Regions from separate parts of the Streptomyces sp. NPDC017246 genome, predicted to be linked through region 3. Evidence: riboswitches for the same ligand, from Rfam matches in the RefSeq annotation. Region 3 holds a riboswitch; each other region holds the start of a gene.
What was found. Region 3 has a riboswitch for cyclic di-AMP ahead of ACH4MY_RS19005 (C40 family peptidase). Riboswitches for the same ligand answer to the same signal wherever they lie in the genome.
Positions count from the first base shown of each region.

Region 1 (2,193 bases), on a different contig from region 3:
ACCCCGGAAATGGGGAACCCCGGCCCGGCGCGCACGGGGGAAGGGCGCGCCGGGTCGGGGTGGTCACCGCGGGAGGGTCGGAGGGGTCGCGCGAGCCGCCGGACTCACGCGATCCGCCGGGCCTACTTCAGGTGAAGCTGCTGGCCCGGGTAGATGAGGTCGGCGTTCTCGACGACGTCCTTGTTCAGCTCGAAGAGCTTGGCCCAGCCGCCCTTGACGCCCTGCGCCTGAGCGATCTTGCTGAGGGTGTCGCCGGCGACGACCTTGTACTCGCCGTCACCCTTCTTGACCTTCTTGCCGGTCGGGGTGGTGACCGTCTTCTTGGCGGCGGCCTTCGGCGCGGCCTGCGGCTGCGCGGCCTTCTTCGGGGCCTGGCGCTGCTCGCTGCGGGTGGTCGGCTGCTCGGCCTTCCGCTCCTGCTGCTGGGGGGCGCTCTGCTGGGGGGCGCTCTCGGCGGCGCCGCCGTCGTAGGAGGCACCGGAGAGACCCACGCCACAGGACGGCCAGGCGCCCTTGCCCTGGCCCGCGAGGACCTTCTCGGCGATGGCGATCTGCTGGGACTTCGACGCCTGGTTGGCGGTCGAGGCGTAGGCGGTGCCGCCGTACGCGGCCCAGGTGGAGGCCGAGAACTGCAGGCCGCCGTAGTAGCCGTTGCCCGTGTTGATGGACCAGTTGCCGCCGGACTCGCACGCGGCGACGGTGTCCCACTCGGAGACCGTGGCGGCCGAGGCGGTGCCCGCTGTCATCAGCGGGGCGGCCACGGCGACACCGGTGACGCCGACGAGCGTGACGACCTGGGTGGCCTTGGAGGGACGGCGGTGTTTGCCCTTACCGGAAAACAGCATGGAGATTCTCCTCACCGACGCCTGTGAGGTGAGCTGTCGGGTTCGGGCCGGAAGAGTTGCCCGGCCGCGTGTCCTAGCACGCGGCTTCACCCCAAGCCGGTCATCGGCCGTCTGTCTCAACGGCCGGGCCCGGCACTTACCTTGGGTCCCCCACTCCTGCCTTCGGCGCTTACGCGACGACTGTTCCCATCGGCCGACGGCAGGATTCGGCGTTTCGGTCGACGGGGCCCGCGGTGGCGAGCGGTGATGACCGTAGACACAGACCCACCGGAAGTTCAAAGAGGCGTATTGCGGAAATATCGCCCCTACTTGCCTTCCGGCGGGGGGTGTTTATGCAGGTGGGAGGTGACGGGAGCAAAGTTTGCGGGCGTGACACGCCAGTTGGGGCGAAGAGACCCATGTCTCACTTGCCCAGAACCGGACATTCAACCCCGAATCACTTCGCCTCGGTCAGCGAACCGTTCGTCAGGTCAAGGCTCTGACCAGGGAGGATGAGGTCCGGGTCGACGCCCACGGTCTTCTTGTTGGCGTCGTAGAGCGCGGTCCAGCCGCCGGGGAGTTCGTTCTGCTGTGCAATGTCGGACAGGCTGTCGCCCGGCTGCACCGTATACGGGTCCGACTTGCCCTGACTGTCCGTTGCGTCCGCATTCTTCGCTTCGTCAGCCACCGGCGTCACGTCGGGGTTTTCCGCGAGGTTGTCCTTGCCCGAGGCATGTCTACCGGATTCGGTAGAGCTGTCCTTCTTGTCGGTTTCCTCCGGAGCGGCGTCACCCCGGTGCTTACCGGTGCCGGGCGTGGCCGACGTCTCGTCACCCTCGGGCGTACCGGGCGTAAGGGACGTATCGGGCGTGCTAGGGGTGGTCGGAACCGTCGGGTCGGACGGGTCCGTCGGCGCGGAGGGACTCACCGGGGCCGTCGGCGAGACGGGGGTGGTGGGCGCGGTCGGCGACGCGGGCGCGGTCGGCGAGACCGGCCCCTTGGCCTTCCCGGCGGCCTCGTCGGCCTCTGTGGGGCTCTTGGAGGCCTCGGAGACGCCCGTGTTCCAGCTCGACTCGGGGACGGGGACCGCGGGGGTCGTGGGGACGGAGGTCGGACCCGGGTCCACCCCGGTGCCCTTCCCGTCGTTCTTCAGGCCGGCGATCGGCGCACAGGTGGCCCACTCGGTGCTGCCCTTGGCGAAGGCCTTCTCGGCCACCGCGATCTGCTGGGCGCGGCTGGCCAGGTCGGCGCTGGGCGCGTAGGCGAGGCCGCCGTTGCGCTCCCAGCTGTCCTGGGTGAACTGGAGCCCGCCGTACATGCCGTTGCCGAAGTTGGCGCTCCACTGACCGCCTGACTCGCATTCGGCGAC
Region 1 is NZ_JBIRMW010000008.1:56,749-58,941, forward strand. It holds gene ACH4MY_RS19890 (transglycosylase family protein) at 123-845, opposite strand; cyclic di-AMP (ydaO/yuaA leader) riboswitch at 849-1,023, opposite strand; gene ACH4MY_RS19895 (transglycosylase family protein) at 1,282-2,193, opposite strand, start outside.
Region 1: it holds a riboswitch for cyclic di-AMP, as region 3 does, so the genes downstream of both, ACH4MY_RS19890 (transglycosylase family protein) here and ACH4MY_RS19005 (C40 family peptidase) in region 3, are expected to answer to the same signal.

Region 2 (2,193 bases), on a different contig from region 3:
ATCAACCGGGTCGTGCGCCGCAGCGGCGAGCGGCTGGCCTCCGCGCGGGTCATCGCGGAGACCGCGCAGAAGGCGGTGCTGCCGATGCCCGCCGAGCGGATCGGCGGGCTGCAGTGCGCGGCCCGTTACGAGGCGGCGCAGGCGGACGCGTTCATCGGCGGCGACCTGTTCGCCGTCCAGGACACCCCCTACGGGGTGCGGCTGGTGCTCGGCGACGTCCGCGGCAAGGGGCTGGACGCGGTCGAGGCCGTGGCCGTCGTCATCGGGGCCTTCCGGGAGGCGGCCGAGCAGGAGCGGACCCTGGAGGGCGTGGCGGAGCGCCTCGAACGGGCCCTCGCCCGGGAGGGCACCCGCCGGGACGGGCTCGACGCCTTCGAGGGGTTCACCACCGCCGTCCTCGCCGAGATCCCGCGCGGCGACGGAGGGGGCACCTTCGAGGGTTTCGTACGGGTCGTCAACCGCGGGCATCCGCCCCCGCTGATGCTGTACGCGGACGGGCGTCTGGAGGCGCTGGAGCCGAGCGAGCCGGCGCTGCCGCTCGGCATGGGCGATCTGGCGGCGTGGCCGGACCGGGCCGAGGGGCGGCCCTACCCGCCGGGAGCGACGCTGCTCTTCTACACCGACGGCCTCTCGGAGGCGCGGAACGCGGCGGGTGTCTTCTACGACCCGGGGGAACGCCTGGCCGGCCGGATCTTCCCGGGCCCCGAGGAGCTGCTCGACGCGCTGGTGGGCGACGTACGGCTGCACACGGGCGGCGGGTCGACGGACGACATGGCGCTGCTCGCGGTGAGCCGTCCGGCGGCGGGGCAGCCGGAACGGCGCCGGACGATGCCGGTGGTGCCGCCGGGCGGTCCCGGCGGCACCCGTGGCGGGCCCGGCCGCAGGCCCGGTCACCGGCCGTAGTCGCGGGGTGTCGCTGCGATAACAATTGACATAACGTCAGATCGCGAGAGTTCCACGGCCCCTTACTGAAGGGGGGTCAACTCGGGCCATTCCCTCCCAATTCAATGAATGATCAAGAGGAACGGCTTGGAATCGGGACCCCCTGTCTATTAACGTTCGATAACGCAGCGCGGTCGTCCCAGCCGTCGCAAGAGGCGGCACCGTGCGCACGCGCCGAATCCTGAAAAGGAACCGGGGAACCACTACTTGGGGTGAATCGGGCCCTTCGCACCTGGTGCGACCGTGCCCGTAGGAGACCTTCCTGCTCCGAACCCGTCAGCTAACCCGGTAGGCGAGAAGGAAGGAAAGGAGCGCGCCTTCGTGGCGTCCAACACTCCCGCACCCGAAGCCCCCTTCGATGCCTTCGGTGGTGGTGCGGGTCCTTCCGCCCCGGACACCGAGTGGAATCCCACCGAGGACTCCCTCCGCGCCCAGAACCGTTCCGGCGGCCGTCACCGGGTCGTCAAGCAGCGCTCCAACTTCGCCCGTTCCTCCACCGTCCTCGGTGTCGGCGTGATCGCGGCCGTCGGCGCGGGCGGCCTCGCCACCGCGCAGGAGAAGCCCCCGGTGGCCATATCGCTCCCGGACCTTCCCGACCTCCCGGACCTCCACCTGCCGGACCCCCACGACCTTCCCGGTGTCGGCGACCTCCTCCCCGAGGAGACCCACGAGACGGTCAGCGCGGCCCGCGCCAACCCGAACCCGCTCACCGTCGCCACGTACGCCACCCTCGACGACACGCAGGACGCGGCGACCGGCCGGACCGCGCAGGCCGTGACCGGCGCCGGCGACGCGGGCGAGGCCCTGCGGGCCCGCATCCTCCAGCAGGCCGAGCAGCAGCAGGCCTCCGCCGACGCCGCCGAGAAGGCCGCGGCGGAGAAGGCGGCGGCGGAGAAGGCCGCCGCGGAGGCGAAGACGAAGGCCGACGCGGCGGAGAAGGCGGCCGCCGAGGCGAAGGCCAAGGCCGAGGCGGAGGCCAAGGCGAAGGCGGAAGCGGCAGCCGAGGCGAAGGCCGAGGCCGAGCGCCTCGCCAAGCTGGCCGCGAGCTACTCGATGCCGCTCTCCTCGTACAGCCTCAGCGCCACCTACATGCAGTCCGGTTCGATGTGGTCCTCCGGCTACCACACGGGCCTCGACTTCGCCGCTCCCACCGGTACCCCGCTCAAGGCCGTCCACGGCGCCACCGTGAAGTCGGCGGGCTGGTCCGGCTCGTACGGCTACCGCATCGTCCTGGAGCTGGAGGACGGCACC
Region 2 is NZ_JBIRMW010000002.1:3,493-5,685, reverse strand. It holds gene ACH4MY_RS04585 (PP2C family protein-serine/threonine phosphatase) at 1-903, shown strand, start outside; cyclic di-AMP (ydaO/yuaA leader) riboswitch at 1,105-1,252, shown strand; gene ACH4MY_RS04580 (M23 family metallopeptidase) at 1,264-2,193, shown strand, end outside.
Region 2: it holds a riboswitch for cyclic di-AMP, as region 3 does, so the genes downstream of both, ACH4MY_RS04580 (M23 family metallopeptidase) here and ACH4MY_RS19005 (C40 family peptidase) in region 3, are expected to answer to the same signal.

Region 3 (2,193 bases):
GCCTCACGGTCCTGGACGCGCCGGCCGCGGTCGCGTACGGCCTGGTGGACCACGTCGTCACGAGCCGGAGCGCGGCCTCCGGCGGCGCGGCGCGGTGAGCCGGCCGTGGTTCCCGAGCTGCCCCCGCTGCCCGCGCTGACCCGCGCGGAGGGTGAACTCGTCGACGCCTACCTCGAAGTCGCCGACCTCCTTGGGAAGATCAATCCATCCAGGAGTACGCATACCTATGGAGCCCTGCGCGCGGCACAAGCCCTGGTGAAGCGGGCCGAGGCACTCCTCCAAGCCCTGACGCTCATGCATACGCGGGGCGAGAACGAGGTCCACACGGACACCTTGGCGCGTGCCTTAAGGGTGTTGGACGGGGAGCGCAGGACCGGCCGGGTCACCGTCCCCCACTCCCGCGCGAGTTGACATTCCCGCGTGTCGTGTCGAGGTCCGGACGGCCGACGCGCACCGCAGAATCGCTCCCCCGTTCGGCGTAGTCGACGAGTCGACATATGTGCCGGGTGAGTTGCACAACAGGTGTACGCATTTGGCGGAATGGGGCGTTCCGCTGCTGGTGCGGGGCTCGTCGGCCACACCTACGAAGATCACAAAGGCTTCCTGTCCACCCGAATGGATCAGTCGTGAGGAGCCTCACATATCGCCGTTTCAGCTCGGATTTCGACCCTGGTGTGGGTCAAGATCCCTGTCGACGACAAGCCCCCGCCGCCGCGGCGGGGCGGTCCGGGCGGACGCCGAGTCCTGCCGCTGTCCCGGACGTCTGGTCGACAGGAGTGGATCGGCAGGAGTGGAGGACCCGATTTTTACGGGACTGACGCGCTGTTTCGACAGCGGGGCAGTCCCTTGGGGTGAAGCCGCGTCAGCGGCCGGGCATCTTCGCCAGCCCGAACCCGACAGGTCATCCTTCGCAGGCGGCTGACGAAGGGTTGCGCATGACCGCGCAGATGCATGTCCCGTCCCTGCTGTCCCGGGCCGGAGCCGTCTCGGCTCTCACCCTCGCCGCCGTCGGCGGCACGCTGTTCGCACCAGGTGCGGCATCGGAGGCCCAGGCAGCCACCACGCACGCGAACAAGGCACTGAGCGTCGCCGCGTCCAAGAAGGGAGCCCCGTACGGGTACGGGAGCACCGGGCCCTCCAGGTTCGACTGCTCCGGGCTGACGCTCTACGCGTACAAGAAGGCGGGCAAGTCGCTGCCCCGCACCGCGCAGCAGCAGTACAACAAGACCCGGCACATCTCCGCCTCCAGCCGGCAGAAGGGGGACCTGGTCTTCTTCCACTCCGGTGGACGCGTCTACCACGTGGGGATCTACGCCGGCAGCGGCAGGATCTGGCACTCGCCCAAGACGGGTTCCTGGGTGAAGCTCGACAAGATCTGGTCGTCGAAGGTCTACTACGGCCGCGTCCGCTGATCAGGCGGCGGTGACGGTCCGTCCGTGAGGGGTGCGGTGGCGCCGCCGTACCCCCGGGACCCCGTCAGCAGCTCACGACGGGGACCACGGTCCACGGCACGGTGATCCAGACCGTCTTGCCGCCGTCCGCGGTCGGTGTCACCGAGAGACGGCCGCCCGCCTCCGCGGCCAGTACGCGGATGATGACCAGGCCGCGGCCGTTGTCCTGCTGAACCGCCGCCGGGAGGCGGCGCGGGCGGCGTGGATGGCTGTCGGTGACACCGATGTGGAGCTGTTCCTCGCGTTCCAGCCGGACGTCGACCGTGAACGTGGGCGACTGACCGAGGGTGTGCAGGACGGCGTTGGTGGCCAGCTCGGAGACGATCAGCCGGATCGCGTCCGCGATGTCCGCGGCATCGTCGAGGCCCCACTCCACGAGGACCTCCGCGACGTACCTCCGGGCCGTGGGGACCGAGGCGGGCTCGCTCGGCAGGGTGAGGGTTGCTTCCTGGTGATCTGCCATGGCGACGCTGTCCCTTTCCCGCCGGGGCCAATGCCCCGGATTGCGCTTCGCGTCAGAGTGCCACCGATCGTGCCGCGCCGTGCGGCGTTCCACCAAGATATGTCCCCATCTGTCGCCCGAAGCGGTGAACTCTGCTGCCCGGGAACGCTCTTGGGCCGCCCGTCACCCCTGCCGGGCGGAGGGCGCGGTACGCAGGATCGTCTCCACCGCCTGTTCGATCAGCGCGTCCGTCAGATCGGCGCGGGCCGTGAGCCGCAGCCGCGAGATGCCGTCGGGTAC
Region 3 is NZ_JBIRMW010000007.1:315,441-317,633, forward strand. It holds gene ACH4MY_RS18995 (ClpP family protease) at 1-98, shown strand, start outside; gene ACH4MY_RS19000 (hypothetical protein) at 106-411, shown strand; cyclic di-AMP (ydaO/yuaA leader) riboswitch at 811-933, shown strand; gene ACH4MY_RS19005 (C40 family peptidase) at 936-1,412, shown strand; gene ACH4MY_RS19010 (ATP-binding protein) at 1,477-1,914, opposite strand; gene ACH4MY_RS19015 (8-amino-7-oxononanoate synthase) at 2,077-2,193, opposite strand, start outside.

Region 4 (2,193 bases), on a different contig from region 3:
GCGCCTGTTCTGCGCCCGATCTGCGACTCTATTGCAGCGCGCCGGAATTTCCGATGCCTCAGCGGAATATGGATGCCTTTTGACCGACGAAAAGCCCCGGCTCAGTACGAGCCGGGGCTTTTGCGACGCGATGCGGTGCGGTGCGGGTCAGACGTTGACGCCCCGGGTCCGCAGGTAGGCGATCGGGTTGATGTCGGAGCCGTACTCGGAAGTCGTACGCGCCTCGAAGTGGAGGTGCGGACCGGTCGAGTTGCCGGAGGAGCCCGAGATGCCGATCTGCTGGCCCGGCTCGACGCTCTGGCCGACGTAGACCCCGATGGACGAGAGGTGACCGTACTGGGTGTACGTGCCGTCGTGCATCCGGATGACGATGTTGTTGCCGTACGCGCCGCCCCAGCCTGCCTCGACGACCGTGCCGGAACCGACGGAGACCACGCTGCTGCCGTAGGAGGCGTGGAAGTCGATGCCCGAGTGGCTGCCGGAGGACCAGAGCGAGCCACCGGTCTGGTAGCCGGTGGACACGTACGAGCCGGCGACGGGGAGCTGGAAGGAGGCCAGGCGACGGCGCTCGGCCTCGCGGGCGGCGCGCTCCTTGGCCTGGCGGATCTCCTTGGCCCGGGCCTCGGCCTTGCGCTTCGCCTCGGCCTCGGCCTTCGCCTTGGCGGCGGCCTCGAAGACCTCCTGCTCCTGCGCGGCGACCTGGGCGCTGACCCGGTCCGCGAGGGAGTCCTCGGTGATCACCTTGGTGAGGCCGGTGTCCTCGACGGAACGGTGGTCCGTGTCGGCGGCGAGCGCCGGGGAGGCGAGGGTTCCGATGACGCCGGTGGTGGCCAGCGTCGCGACGCCGGCGATGCCCACGGTGCGGCGCGCCGTCCGGCTCGGAGCACGGTGCTTCCCGGTGGCACGGGTGAACGCCATGTAGTGGCTGATCCTTTCCTTCCTTCTCGCCTACCGGGTTAGCTGACGGGTTCGGAGCAGGAAGGTCTCCTACGAGCCCCTCCGTACGAGACGAAGGCGCCCGATTCACCCCAGGGACTTCATATGGGTCCCCGGCTCCCCAGGCTCGCGCCTGACGGGGACTCGGCGATGACTGTCCGATGCCGCGGGTGCGGCACGTGCACTGACGAACAGCCGCACCGACGCTATGCGGATCGTCTTTCAATCACCAACCAGACGCGATTTTTGTAAGACATGCCACAGACCATACGATCACCCTTGCCGCCAATACGGACATACGGGAGGACCCCGACGAACCATGCCGTCGGGGTCCTCCTGTTGCCGTGTCAGAAGCACCGGCGCTCCGGAATCAGCCTTTCCGCAGCGGCCGGACCGGTCGAATCAGCCGGTCACGACGGTCACTTCACCGATGCCGAGCGCACGCACCGGCTCCGCGATCTGCGCCGCGTCGCCCACCAGGACCGTGACGAGCCGGTCCACCGGGAAGGCGCTCACGACGGCCGCGGTCGCCTCGACCGTGCCCGTCTCGGCCAGACGCGCGTACAACTGGGCCTGGTAGTCGTCCGGGAGGTGCTGCTCGAGCTGGTCGGCGAGCGTCCCGGCGACCGAGGCGGCCGTCTCGTACTTGAGCGGCGCGACCCCGACCAGGTTCTGCACGGCGGTCTCGCGCTCGGCGTCCGTGAGCCCCTCGGCGGCCAGCGTCCGCAGCACCTTCCACAGGTCGTCAAGAGCCGGTCCGGTGTTGGGGGTGTCGACGGAACCGCTGATGGCGAGCATCGCGGCGCCGTTCCCCCTGCCGTCGGAGCGGAGCACCTGCCCGAAGGCCCGCACGCCGTACGTGTAGCCCTTCTCCTCGCGCAGGACCCGGTCGAGCCGCGAGGTGAGGGTGCCGCCGAGGCAGTACGTGCCCAGGACCTGGGCCGGCCAGACGCTGTCGTGCCGGTCGGAGCCGACCCGGCCGATCAGCAACTGGGTCTGGACGGCGCCGGGACGGTCCACGACGACGACCCGTCCGGTGTCGTCGGCGGTGATCGGCGGCATCGGGAGCGGCTCGGCCGGCTCGCCGGTCCAGGCGCCCAGCGTCTCGGCGAGGACCTTGTCCAGGTCGACGCCGGTCAGGTCGCCGACGACCACGGCGGTGGCGGTGGCGGGCCGCACGTACGCCTCGTAGAAGGCGCGGACCGCGGCGGCGTCGATCGCCTCGACGGTCTCCTCGGTGCCCTGGCGCGGCCGGGA
Region 4 is NZ_JBIRMW010000018.1:109,730-111,922, reverse strand. It holds gene ACH4MY_RS32400 (M23 family metallopeptidase) at 148-918, opposite strand; cyclic di-AMP (ydaO/yuaA leader) riboswitch at 931-1,096, opposite strand; gene ACH4MY_RS32395 (M16 family metallopeptidase) at 1,339-2,193, opposite strand, start outside.
Region 4: it holds a riboswitch for cyclic di-AMP, as region 3 does, so the genes downstream of both, ACH4MY_RS32400 (M23 family metallopeptidase) here and ACH4MY_RS19005 (C40 family peptidase) in region 3, are expected to answer to the same signal.